Regions from separate parts of the Pseudomonas sp. FP597 genome, predicted to be linked through region 1. Evidence: riboswitches for the same ligand, from Rfam matches in the RefSeq annotation. Region 1 holds a riboswitch; the other holds the start of a gene.

Region 1 (5,490 bases):
GTCGCCGTCCAGTTCAAGTTCCTGGTCGATATGGGTTTCGCGCACCAGCTTGAGAATGTCTTTTTGCAGTTCACGGGCACGGCGCGGGTCGAGCAGTTGAGCTTCGTAATACTCGTCCGCCAACAGCTCCAGGTCACGCAGCGGGCCATAGGTTTCGGCACGGGTCAGCGGCGGCATCAGGTGGTCGATGATCACCGCCTGGGTACGCCGCTTGGCTTGGGCGCCCTCACCCGGATCATTGACGATAAACGGGTAGATATTCGGCAATGGCCCGAGCAGCGCGTCGGGCCAGCAGTTTTCCGACAAGCCCACGCCCTTGCCCGGCAGCCACTCCAGGTTGCCGTGCTTGCCCACGTGGATCACGCCATGGGCGCCGTAGGTGTGGCGCAACCAGAAATAGAACGCCAGATAGCCGTGGGGCGGCACCAGGTCCGGGTCGTGATACACCGCGCTGGCATCCACTTGGTAACCGCGCGCCGGCTGGATGCCGACAAACGTCTGGCCCAGGCGCAGGCCGGCGATCATCAGGCGGCCGTCGCGGAACATCGGGTCGGTATGCGGCGCGCCCCAGCGCTCCAGCACGGCCTGGCGATTGGCCTGCGGCAAGCGCTGGAACATCGCCTCATAGTCATCCAGGCCCAGGCTTTGATGGCAGGGGCGCAGGTCCAGGCTGTCGAGGTCGTTGGTGACGCCGCCGAGCAGTTCATGGATCAATGCCGTGCCGCTGTCCGGCAAAGTATCCGGCAGCGGATAGCCTTCAGCCTGCAGCGCCCGCAGGATATTCAGTGCCGCCGCCGGCGTGTCCAGGCCCACGCCATTACCGATGCGACCATCGCGGGTCGGGTAGTTGGCGAGGATCAGCGCGATGCGCTTATGCGCATTCGGCACCCGCGCCAGCTCGACCCAGCGCCGTGCGAGCGAGGCGACAAAGTCCATGCGCTCGGGCGCTGCGCGGTAGCACACCACATCCGACTGGCTGCGCTCGCTGCGCCAGGCCAGGTCCTTGAAACTGATGGGCCGGCTGATGATGCGCCCGTCCAGTTCCGGCAAGGCAATGTGCATCGCCAGGTCCCGCGGGCCCAGGCCCTGCTCGCTGGCCTGCCAACCGGGCTGGTTGTCCTGGGCGCAAATGGCCTGGATCACTGGGATATTGCGACGAAACGGGCGCACATGCGGCGCTTCGGGGCTGGACTGGGCAAAACCGGTGGTGTTGAGGATCACCGCGGCGTCGACCTCATCCAGCAGGTCCTCGACCACCGCCAGACAGCCGGGCTCTTTCAGGCTGGCCACCGCCATCGGCAGCGGGTTGAGGCCCGCCGCCTGCAAGCGTTGACAGAACTCGTCGATAAAACCGGTATTGGCCGCCTGCAGATGCGAACGGTAGAACAGCACCGCCGCTACGGGCCAGTCCGGGTTCCACGCCAACTGCCAGTCTTCAAGACGGGCATTGGCGGTGTGCGGGTGATAGATCGCGGTCCGCGCCAGGGTTTGCGGCTCGGCCCAAGGGTAATCACGGCCCAGGTAACCGCTGGCCAGGCAGCGATAGAAATCCAGCGCATTGCCCAAGCCGCCCTGGCGCAGGAAGTGCCACAGGCGGTCGCGTTGTTCGGCGTTTACCGTGCTCAGGCCACTGAGTTCCGGGTCCGGGCGATCATCGCCCGGCACGAGGATCAGCGTGACGCCGCGTTCGGCCAGCTCCACCAGGCGCTCGATGCCATAGCGCCAATAACCGATACCGCCATGCAGCGAAAGCAGGATGACCTTGGCATGGCGTAGCACTTCGTCGACGTACAGGTCGACCGACGCGTGGTTCTGCACCTGCATCGGGTTGGCCAGGCGCAGGCTGGGGTAATCGTCGGGTAGCTGTTGCGCCGCTTCGGCCAGCAGCGCCAGGCTCGAATCGCCGCTGCACAGGATCACCAGTTCGGCAGGGGTCTGGCCAAGGTCGGCGATATTGTCGTCCGCGACGAAACCACCGGGCTGAGTCCTGAGCAGGTGCATGGGTTAAACGCTGAGCGCTGCGCGCAACTGCGCTTCAAGGCCGGCGGCATCCAGGTCCTGGCCGATCAGCACCAGGCGCGTGATGCGCGCCTCGTCAGCGCCCCAGGCACGGTCGAAGTGCTTGTCGAAACGCGTGCCCACGCCCTGGACCAGCAGACGCATCGGCTTGTTCGGGATCGCGGCGAAGCCTTTGACGCGCAGGATGCCGTGCTGCACCACCAGTTGGGTCAGCGCGTCGAGCAGCAAGGCTTCGTCGGCCTGCGGCAGGTCGATGGAGATCGAGTCAAAAGCGTCATGGTCGTGATCGTCTTCACCGTCGTGATGATGATCGTGATGGCTGTGGCGACCGTCGATGTGCTCTTCGGAGCCGGCACCCAGGCCGATCAGCACGTCCAGCGGAACGCGGCCACTGCTGGCTTCGATGACTTTCACCGCCGGCGGCAGCTCTTGGGCGACTTCCAGGCGCACGCGGGCCAGGTCTTCGCGGCTGATCAGGTCGGATTTATTGAGGATCACCAGGTCGGCGCTGGCCAACTGGTCGGCGAACAGCTCGTGCAAGGGCGACTCGTGATCCAGATTCGGGTCGAGCTTGCGCTGGGCGTCGACCTGGTCGGGGAACGCGGCGAAGGTACCGGCGGCCACGGCGGGGCTGTCGACCACGGTGATCACCGCGTCAACCGTGCAGGCGCTGCGGATTTCCGGCCACTGGAAGGCTTGCACCAACGGTTTTGGCAGCGCCAGGCCCGAGGTTTCGATGAGGATATGGTCGAGGTCGCCGCGACGGGCCACCAGCTCACGCATCACCGGGAAGAATTCTTCCTGCACGGTGCAGCACAGGCAGCCGTTGGCCAGTTCGTAGACACGACCGTTGGCTTCTTCCTCGGTGCAACCGATAGAGCACTGCTTGAGGATTTCACCGTCGATGCCCAGCTCGCCGAACTCGTTGACGATCACGGCGATGCGACGGCCCTGGGCATTGTCGAGCATATGGCGCAGCAAGGTGGTTTTGCCCGACCCGAGGAAGCCGGTAACGATGGTGACGGGAAGTTTGGCCAGTGTTTTCATCGGATGCCCTTGAGGGCGGGCATACGGGACGATAAGCCCTGCGACGGCGCGCAGCAGCGGATTTCGTCACCGGATCACCCCGCCCGGTTGAAGTGGAAAATCGGTTGCGAGGCAGGTCTCCTGGCTAGGGGCATGCGGGCCATCAGGCCGGCGCCGGCTGCGCCTTCCCGCCTGATGGGCAGTGGCATGGCAGTCGGTAAACCCTTCACAGTTGCGGGGGCAGCCACGGATTGAACCGTGTTCCCTTCTTAGCTTCGGCCTGGGCCGAAGAACCTCGCAGGATGCAAGGCTACAGGTGCTCGGTCAATTTGACTACCGTCGCTCTGCATGCTTTCCTACAGGCCTTGTTTCGGGTGCCCTTCACAGGGTGAAACGGGAAACCGGTGCGTCATCGACAGATGGCCAGTCCGGTGCTGCCCCCGCAACGGTAAGCGAGCGAAGCGTCAGATCCACTGTGTCGGTATGGCATGGGAAGGCGATGCTTTATAGACCCAGAGTCCCTCGCGAGCCCGGAGACCGGCCCGAAAAATCAGATAACAAACCCGCGGTGGGCGGGCGCTGTTCAAAACCCTGCGTGCCCGGCTCGCGGGGTTTTCATGCGCTCGTTTCACCCTGACACCTGAAAGGGACGCGCCATGTCGATCATCAGCAGCACCTCAGCTACCGCCAGCAGTACCACTACCCTCAGCCAACGTCTGACCGCCGCCATCGGCGCGTCGATCCTCGGCGCGTGCCTGGTGTATTTCGCCGGCTTCTCGCACATCGAGGCGGTGCACAACGCCGCCCACGATACCCGCCACAGCGCCGCGTTCCCGTGCCACTGAGGCCTGCCGAGATGATCAAGCGTATTGCGCAAACCGCAGGATTCACTGGCCTTTTGGCCGCCCTGCTGCTGACCCTGCTGCAAAGTTTCTGGGTCGCCCCGCTGATTCTGCAGGCGGAAACCTTTGAGCACGCCCCGGCAACCGCCGAAGTAGCCCACGAACACGGCGCCGGCGCCGCTGCCCACAGCCACGACGCCGAAGCCTGGTCGCCGGAAGACGGCTGGCAGCGCGTGCTGTCCACCACCGGCGGCAATCTGGTGGTCGCCGTCGGTTTTGCGCTGATGCTGGCAGGCTTGTACACCCTGCGCGCACCCACCCGCACCGCCCAGGGCCTGCTCTGGGGCCTGGCCGGTTATGCGACCTTTGTGCTGGCGCCCACCCTCGGCCTGCCGCCGGAATTGCCGGGCACTGCCGCCGCCGAGCTGGCGCTGCGCCAGACCTGGTGGATCGGCACCGCCGCGTCTACCGCTGTCGGAATTGCACTGATCGTGTTCGGCCGCCATTGGCTGCTCAAAGTGCTGGGCGCGGCCATCCTGGCAGTGCCGCACGTGATCGGCGCGCCCCAACCGCAAGTGCACTCGATGCTGGCGCCAGAAGCGCTGGAGGCTCAATTCAAGATCGCTTCGCAGTTGACCAACATGGCGTTCTGGCTGGCACTGGGCCTGATCAGCGCCTGGCTGTTCCGGCGCAACCGCGATGATCACTACTCGGCATGACCTGCGTCGTCGGCCTGGGCTGCCAGCGCGGTTGTGAGGTTTACACCCTGCTGGCGCTGTTTGATGCCGCCCTCGCCGAGGGCGGCATCGATCGCCAGCGCATCACCGCACTGGCCAGCCTCGATCGCAAACAGGATGAGCCCGGTTTGCTCGACCTGGCGCGGTTGCTCAAGCTGCCCTTGCAGTGTTTCAGTGCCACGCAGTTGGCTGTTTATGAAGACCGTCTCAGCCACAAATCGGCGGTCGCATTTGCCCATACGGGCTGCTACGGCATCGCCGAAAGTGCCGCGCTGGCGCTTGCCGAACAGCTCACCAATGCCCCGGCCCGCCTGTTGATCACCCGCAAAAAAAACGCCCAGGCCACCTTTGCATTGGCCTGCGGCGACTAAACGCTCGATAATCGCCCTTCCCGATCATGAACAACCTTCATGCTCGCCGCTTGTCACAGGATTTGCGTATGACCGTCTACTTCATCGGCGCCGGCCCCGGCGACCCGGAATTGATCACCGTCAAAGGCCAGCGCCTGATTCGCCAGTGCCCGGTGATCATTTATGCCGGCTCGTTGGTGCCTGCGGCGGTGCTGGTAGGCCATCAGGCGCAGCAAGTGGTCAACAGCGCCGAATTGCACCTGGAACAGATCATCGACCTGATCAAGGCTGCCCACGCCAAAGGCCTGGACGTGGCCCGCGTACATTCCGGCGATCCCAGCCTGTATGGAGCGATTGGCGAGCAGATCCGGTATTTGCGCGAAGCGGGCATCCCGTTCCAGATCATCCCCGGCGTCACGGCGGTAGCCGCCTGCGCCGCCTTGCTGGAGACCGAACTGACCCTGCCGGATATCGCTCAGAGCGTGATCCTCACGCGCTACGCCGATAAAACCAGCA
Region 2 (5,490 bases), 1.4 Mb from region 1:
TCACCGACCAGATGACCTCGTTCAAACAGGAACTGTTCGGCCCGGTGGCCTCGATCATTACCGCCCGCGATGCCGACCACGCCGTGGCCCTGGCCAACGACAGCGAGTTCGGCCTCACCGCCAGCATTTTCACCACCGATGCGGCGAAGGCGCGGCACATCGCCAACCAGCTGGACACCGGCGGGATCTTCGTCAACGCCTTCAGCGTGTCCGACCCTCGGGTGGCGTTTGGCGGTGTGAAAAAGAGCGGGTTCGGCCGTGAACTGTCGCACTTCGGCGTGCGCGAGTTCTGCAACGCGCAGACCGTGTGGCTGGATCGCAAATAACAGGTCCTGGGGAGCTGCGCTGTTTTGACGTTAAACGATGCCTCAACAGCGAACATGCCGGCGTACACACTGCACCAACCCATCCAGCGCCTGGGATTTCACCGGCGCCAGCACACACACCGTGTGCTCGCGCTCACCCTCGGTCACCGTCAGGGTGTAATGCACCTGGCCGGGTTTACCCGGCTCTGGAGCGGTACTTTGCGGCAACTGAAAGAAGTCAGACGCCTCGACCAGTTGCCGCAGCTCTTGCCTCTCCGGCTCGGGCAGCGCGTCCAGTTCGACGCTGTGAGGCTTGGCCAGGCCCGGAAAAAACGCCGGGCCGCCGTTTTCCTTGATTGAAATTCGCATGACTGTTCCTCGCCGCCCTGGCGGCTTGTCAGACATTGATGCCCACCGCTTTCCAACCGTCCTTGACCGCCTTCTGCTCTTCCTTGTTGATGCCGTACAGCCGACCGGCGACATCGTAAGTGATACGGGCAAAACGCAAAAAGCCCGAGTTCGGCCGCAGCCGCGCATCACGCAAGGCGTCGTACCAGATGCGACCGGCGCGCTCCCAGGCGAACCCACCCAGCCGGGTGGCCACCTGATAGAACGCATGGTTGGGAATACCGGAATTGATATGCACGCCGCCATTGTCGTCGTAGGTCTGCACAAAATCATCCATGTGTCCGGGTTGAGGGTCCTTGCCCAGCAGCTTGTCATCGAACGCCGTACCGGGGGCCTGCATCGAACGCAGCGCGGTGCCTTTGATTTTCTGGGTAAACAGCCCTTTGCCGATCAACCAGTCGGCGTCTTCGGCCTTCTGCTGCAACGCGTGCTGCTTGATCAGTGAGCCGAACACATCCGACAGCGACTCGTTCAACGCGCCGGACTGGTTGAAATACATCAGCTTGGCCTCATCCTCGGTCACGCCATGGGCCAACTCATGACCAATCACGTCGAGGGCCACGGTGAAGCGGTTGAACAACTGCCCGTCGCCATCGCCAAACACCATCTGGGTCGAGTTCCAGAAGGCATTGTTGTAGTCCTTGCCAAAATGCACGGTGGCGTCCAGCGCCATGCCGGCATCGTCGATGGAGTTGCGGTCGAATACCTCGTCGAAAAAGTCGAAGGTCGCGCCCAGGCCGTCATAGGCTTCGTCGACCGCCGCATCACCACTGGCGGGCTGCCCCTCGCCGCGGATCAGTTTGCCGGGCAGGGTGTCGGTGCCGTCGGCGCTGTAGATTGAGCGGCGTTTGCCCGCTCCCATGGCCACGGCCATGTGGGCCGGGCCTCGGGCAGGCACGGCGAGCATGCGCAACGAGCGGAATGTGCTGTCCTTGGCCCGTGTGCGTAACGCAATTTCACGCTGGGCTTTATCACCGTGACGGGCGATCTGATCGAGCATGTACGGAGGAATCAGGCAAAAAATCGGATTGCGGTGGTGGCGAACACACATAAGCTGGCTCCATTCTGGCGTGTGGTGAACTCCGGATAACCGTTTCAGGATAGTCCGGCTGTCAGTGCCTGGCCTAAATTGTCATGAACCTATGTTGCAGTATGTTTATCTCAGGCCCGCAAGGAGCAGCCCATGCCCGCACGTAAAGTCAATGTCGACCTGTCCCACCGCCCCAGGCTCGCCGATCTGCGCCCGTTGATCGCGCCCTTTCCCACACTCCTGGAGGCCAGGGCCCCGACGCCGCGCACCACGCCGGCCAAGGACCTGCACAACCGCAGCGGTTACGCTGAAGACTTCCTCGGCAGTTTCGTGGTGCCATGGCCTACGGTCAACGAAACGTTGGCGGCTGACGTGCAACCACGGCTGGACTACACGCACTTTTCCATCACGATGTCACGCTCCCGACGACTGGCCCACTATGTGGGGGTCAACATCGACGGCGCACGGCATGTGGACATCGTGCGCAGCAACGACAGCTGGGCCTACGACGGCCGCCTGCCGCTCGACGCCCAAGTGGGCGAGGACCTCTACGCCGGCAACGGCCTGGACCGCGGCCATCTGGTACGGCGCCAGGACCCCAACTGGGGCGACGAGGCAACCACCGCCAACCTCGACACCTTCCATTTCACCAACTGCTCACCGCAGATGAGCGGCTTCAACCAGAAGACCTGGCTCGAACTCGAAGACTATCTCCTCGACAACACCCAGCGCTGGAAAGCCCGTGCCACGGTGTTCACCGGCCCGGTCTTCGCCGACGACGACCGCCTGTACCGTGGCGTCAAAATCCCCAAGGCATTCTGGAAAGTCGTCGCGTACCTGAGCGACGATGGCAAGCCTTCAGCCAGCGCCTACATGATCGACCAAAGCCGTGAACTGGGTCAGCTCGACCTGGTCTTCGGGCAGCTCAGAACCTACCAGCGCAGCGTGATCCAGATCGAAGGCTTGACCGGCATTCGCTTTGGCAACCTGGCCGATTACGACGGGTTCAGCAATGAAGAGCGCGCTACCGGGACGCGCATCGAAGCGCTGATCCGGGGGCCTGAAGATATTCGCGTGTGACCGGGCTCACTTCGACCTCCCGCTCCCGCGCCGAATCAACTACCATACCGCCGCCGGTTCCCCCACGGGACTAATAGGGAATTCGAAGCGCCGCCCGCGGCGCCAATCGAAACTGCCCCCGCAACTGTAGGTGCCGAGCCTGCTCCTCAACGCCACTGGACACCGTCCGGGAAGGCTGGAGCGAGGCGACGACGCATCAGTCAGGAGACCTGCCGGCCCAGCAACATCACTACCGGCGGGGTGTCCGGGAAGGACATCCTCGCCTGCCCGAGCGGCAGCGTTCGAGGGCGTATTTCCGAGCCGTACCTCCCCTGCTTCACGTACGGTTCACACGGAGATCGCCCCATGCTGCCACACGTTACCGCCCTGCTCACCGGGCTGGGCTTCTGTGCCCTGGCCCACGCGGCCCCCGCTCATTACCCGCTGACCGTCGAAAACTGCGGCAGCAGCGTCACCTTCCAGCAAGCCCCGACACGCAGCGTGACCATCGGCCAGGCCGCCACCGAAATGCTTTACGCCCTGGGCGTGGGCAACACCGTGGTCGGCACCTCGCTGTGGTTCAACAGCGTGCTGCCGCAGTTCAAGGCGCAAAACGACGGCATCGAACGCCTGGCTAACAACGAGCCAAGCTTTGAAGCGGTGATCGCCAAGCGCCCGCAACTGGTGGCCGCCGAGCTGGAATGGGTGGTCGGCCCGCAAGGCGTGGTCGGCACTCGCGAGCAATTCCATGAACTGAAGATTCCCACCTACGTGCTGCCCTCCGACTGCGAAGGCAAGGACAACCTGGTGGGCGCCGACGGCACGCGGCTGGAGCAGTTCCACATTGAGACAATCTACAAAAGCATCCACCAATTGGCGCAGATTTTCGACGTCCAGGATCGCGGCGAACAACTGAACGATGCACTCAAGGCGCGCCTGGCCAAGTCCGTCGCCACCGCGCAAGGCAAGGGCTTGAAACAGGCCAGCGCACTGGTGTGGTTCTCCAGCGCGGAGATGGCCAGCGACCCGTACGTGGCCGGCCACAAGGGCGTTCCCGAATTCATGCTCGACACCCTTGGTTTGCACAACGTGGTGCAATCGGATGAAGAGTGGCCCGCCGTCGGCTGGGAAACCCTCGCCAAGGCCAACCCGACCTTCCTGGTGATCGCCCGCATGGACCGCCGCCGCTACCCCGCCGACGACCATGAAAAGAAACTCGCCTTCCTGCGCAGCGACCCGGTCACGCGCAACATGGACGCGGTAAAAAACAACCGCATCATCATCCTCGACGCCCTGGCGCTGCAGGCCAGCCTGCGCACCTTTGATGGCCTTGAACAATTGGCCGGGGCCATCGACGGCTACGACCTGTCCAAATGATCCGTACCTTACTTGCCCTCGCGCTGCTGCTGGCCGCCGTCCTTGCCGGCGTGGCCATCGGCGAAACCGCCATCGAACCGCAGGTGGTGTTGCAGGTGCTGGCCAACAAACTGTGGAACGCCGGCTACGTGCTGGACCCCATCGACGAAGGCGTGGTGTGGAATTACCGCCTGACCCGCGCCCTGGTCGCCGCCGCCTGCGGTGCCGGGCTGGCCACCTGCGGGGTGATTTTGCAGTCATTGCTGCGCAACCCGTTGGCCGATCCGTACCTGCTGGGCATCAGCGCGGGCGCCTCGACCGGCGCGGTGCTGGTGGCGTTGATGGGCGTGGGCGGCGGCTTGATTTCGCTGTCGGCCGGCGCGTTTGTCGGGGCCATGGCGGCGTTTGCGCTGGTGATTCTGCTGACACGGGCCAGCGGTTCCCTGAGCGGCACCGGGCAGATCATCCTCGCGGGCATTGCCGGCTCGCAGCTGTTCAATGCGCTCACCGCGTTCCTGATCACCAAATCCGCCAGCTCGGAACAGGCGCGCGGCATCCTGTTCTGGCTGCTCGGCAACCTCAGCGGCGTGCGCTGGCCGTCGGTGTGGCTGGCGGTGCCGGTGGCGGTCGCGGGATTGGCCGTGTGCCTGTGGCACCGTCGCGCGCTGGATGCGTTCACCTTCGGCAGCGACTCGGCGGCGTCCCTCGGCATCCCGGTGCGCCGCGTGCAGTGTGTGCTGGTGGGCTGCGCCGCGCTGGTCACGGCGGTGATGGTGTCGATTGTCGGCTCCATCGGCTTTGTCGGCCTGGTGATCCCCCACGCCATGCGCCTGTTGCTCGGCACCGGGCACTCGCGCCTGCTGCCGGCCAGTGCGTTGGGCGGCGCGTTGTTCTTGATCGCCGCTGATGTGCTGTCGCGCACCTTGATCAAGGGCCAGGTGATTCCCGTCGGTGTAGTCACGGCCTTGGTCGGCGCGCCGGTGTTTGCATTGATCCTGATTGGCCGGAGAAATGCGCGATGACCGTGCTCAGTTGCACGGGCCTGGGCTTCAAGGTGCGTGACGCCGAGTTACTGCGCGATATCCACCTGCAGGTTCAACAGGGAGAAACCTTGGGGATTGTCGGGCCGAACGGCTCGGGCAAATCCACCCTGCTCAAATTGCTCGCCGGTTTGCGTGTGCCCGCCAGCGGCGAGGTGCGACTCGGCAGCCAACGCCTGGGCGACCTCACGCGCCGCACCATCGCGCAACAGTTGGCGGTGGTGGAGCAACAGGCCGACACCGACGACGCCATCCGCGTGTTCGACGCCGTGGCGCTGGGCCGCACACCGTG

What was found. Region 1 has a riboswitch for cobalamin ahead of PSH66_RS13925 (CbtB-domain containing protein). Riboswitches for the same ligand answer to the same signal wherever they lie in the genome.
Region 2: another riboswitch for cobalamin. It lies ahead of PSH66_RS20030 (ABC transporter substrate-binding protein); the one in region 1 lies ahead of PSH66_RS13925 (CbtB-domain containing protein).

The regions. Positions count from the first base shown of each region.
Region 1 is NZ_CP117432.1:2,984,522-2,990,011, reverse strand. It holds gene cobN (cobaltochelatase subunit CobN) at 1-2,001, opposite strand, end outside; gene cobW (cobalamin biosynthesis protein CobW) at 2,005-3,066, opposite strand; cobalamin riboswitch at 3,159-3,358, opposite strand; cobalamin riboswitch at 3,401-3,606, shown strand; gene PSH66_RS13925 (CbtB-domain containing protein) at 3,702-3,890, shown strand; gene PSH66_RS13920 (CbtA family protein) at 3,902-4,606, shown strand; gene PSH66_RS13915 (cobalamin biosynthesis protein) at 4,603-4,995, shown strand; gene cobM (precorrin-4 C(11)-methyltransferase) at 5,064-5,490, shown strand, end outside.
Region 2 is NZ_CP117432.1:4,401,579-4,407,068, forward strand. It holds gene PSH66_RS20010 (aldehyde dehydrogenase family protein) at 1-326, shown strand, start outside; gene PSH66_RS20015 (protealysin inhibitor emfourin) at 369-674, opposite strand; gene PSH66_RS20020 (M4 family metallopeptidase) at 703-1,764, opposite strand; gene PSH66_RS20025 (DNA/RNA non-specific endonuclease) at 1,897-2,823, shown strand; cobalamin riboswitch at 2,861-3,055, shown strand; gene PSH66_RS20030 (ABC transporter substrate-binding protein) at 3,169-4,179, shown strand; gene PSH66_RS20035 (iron ABC transporter permease) at 4,176-5,180, shown strand; gene PSH66_RS20040 (ABC transporter ATP-binding protein) at 5,177-5,490, shown strand, end outside.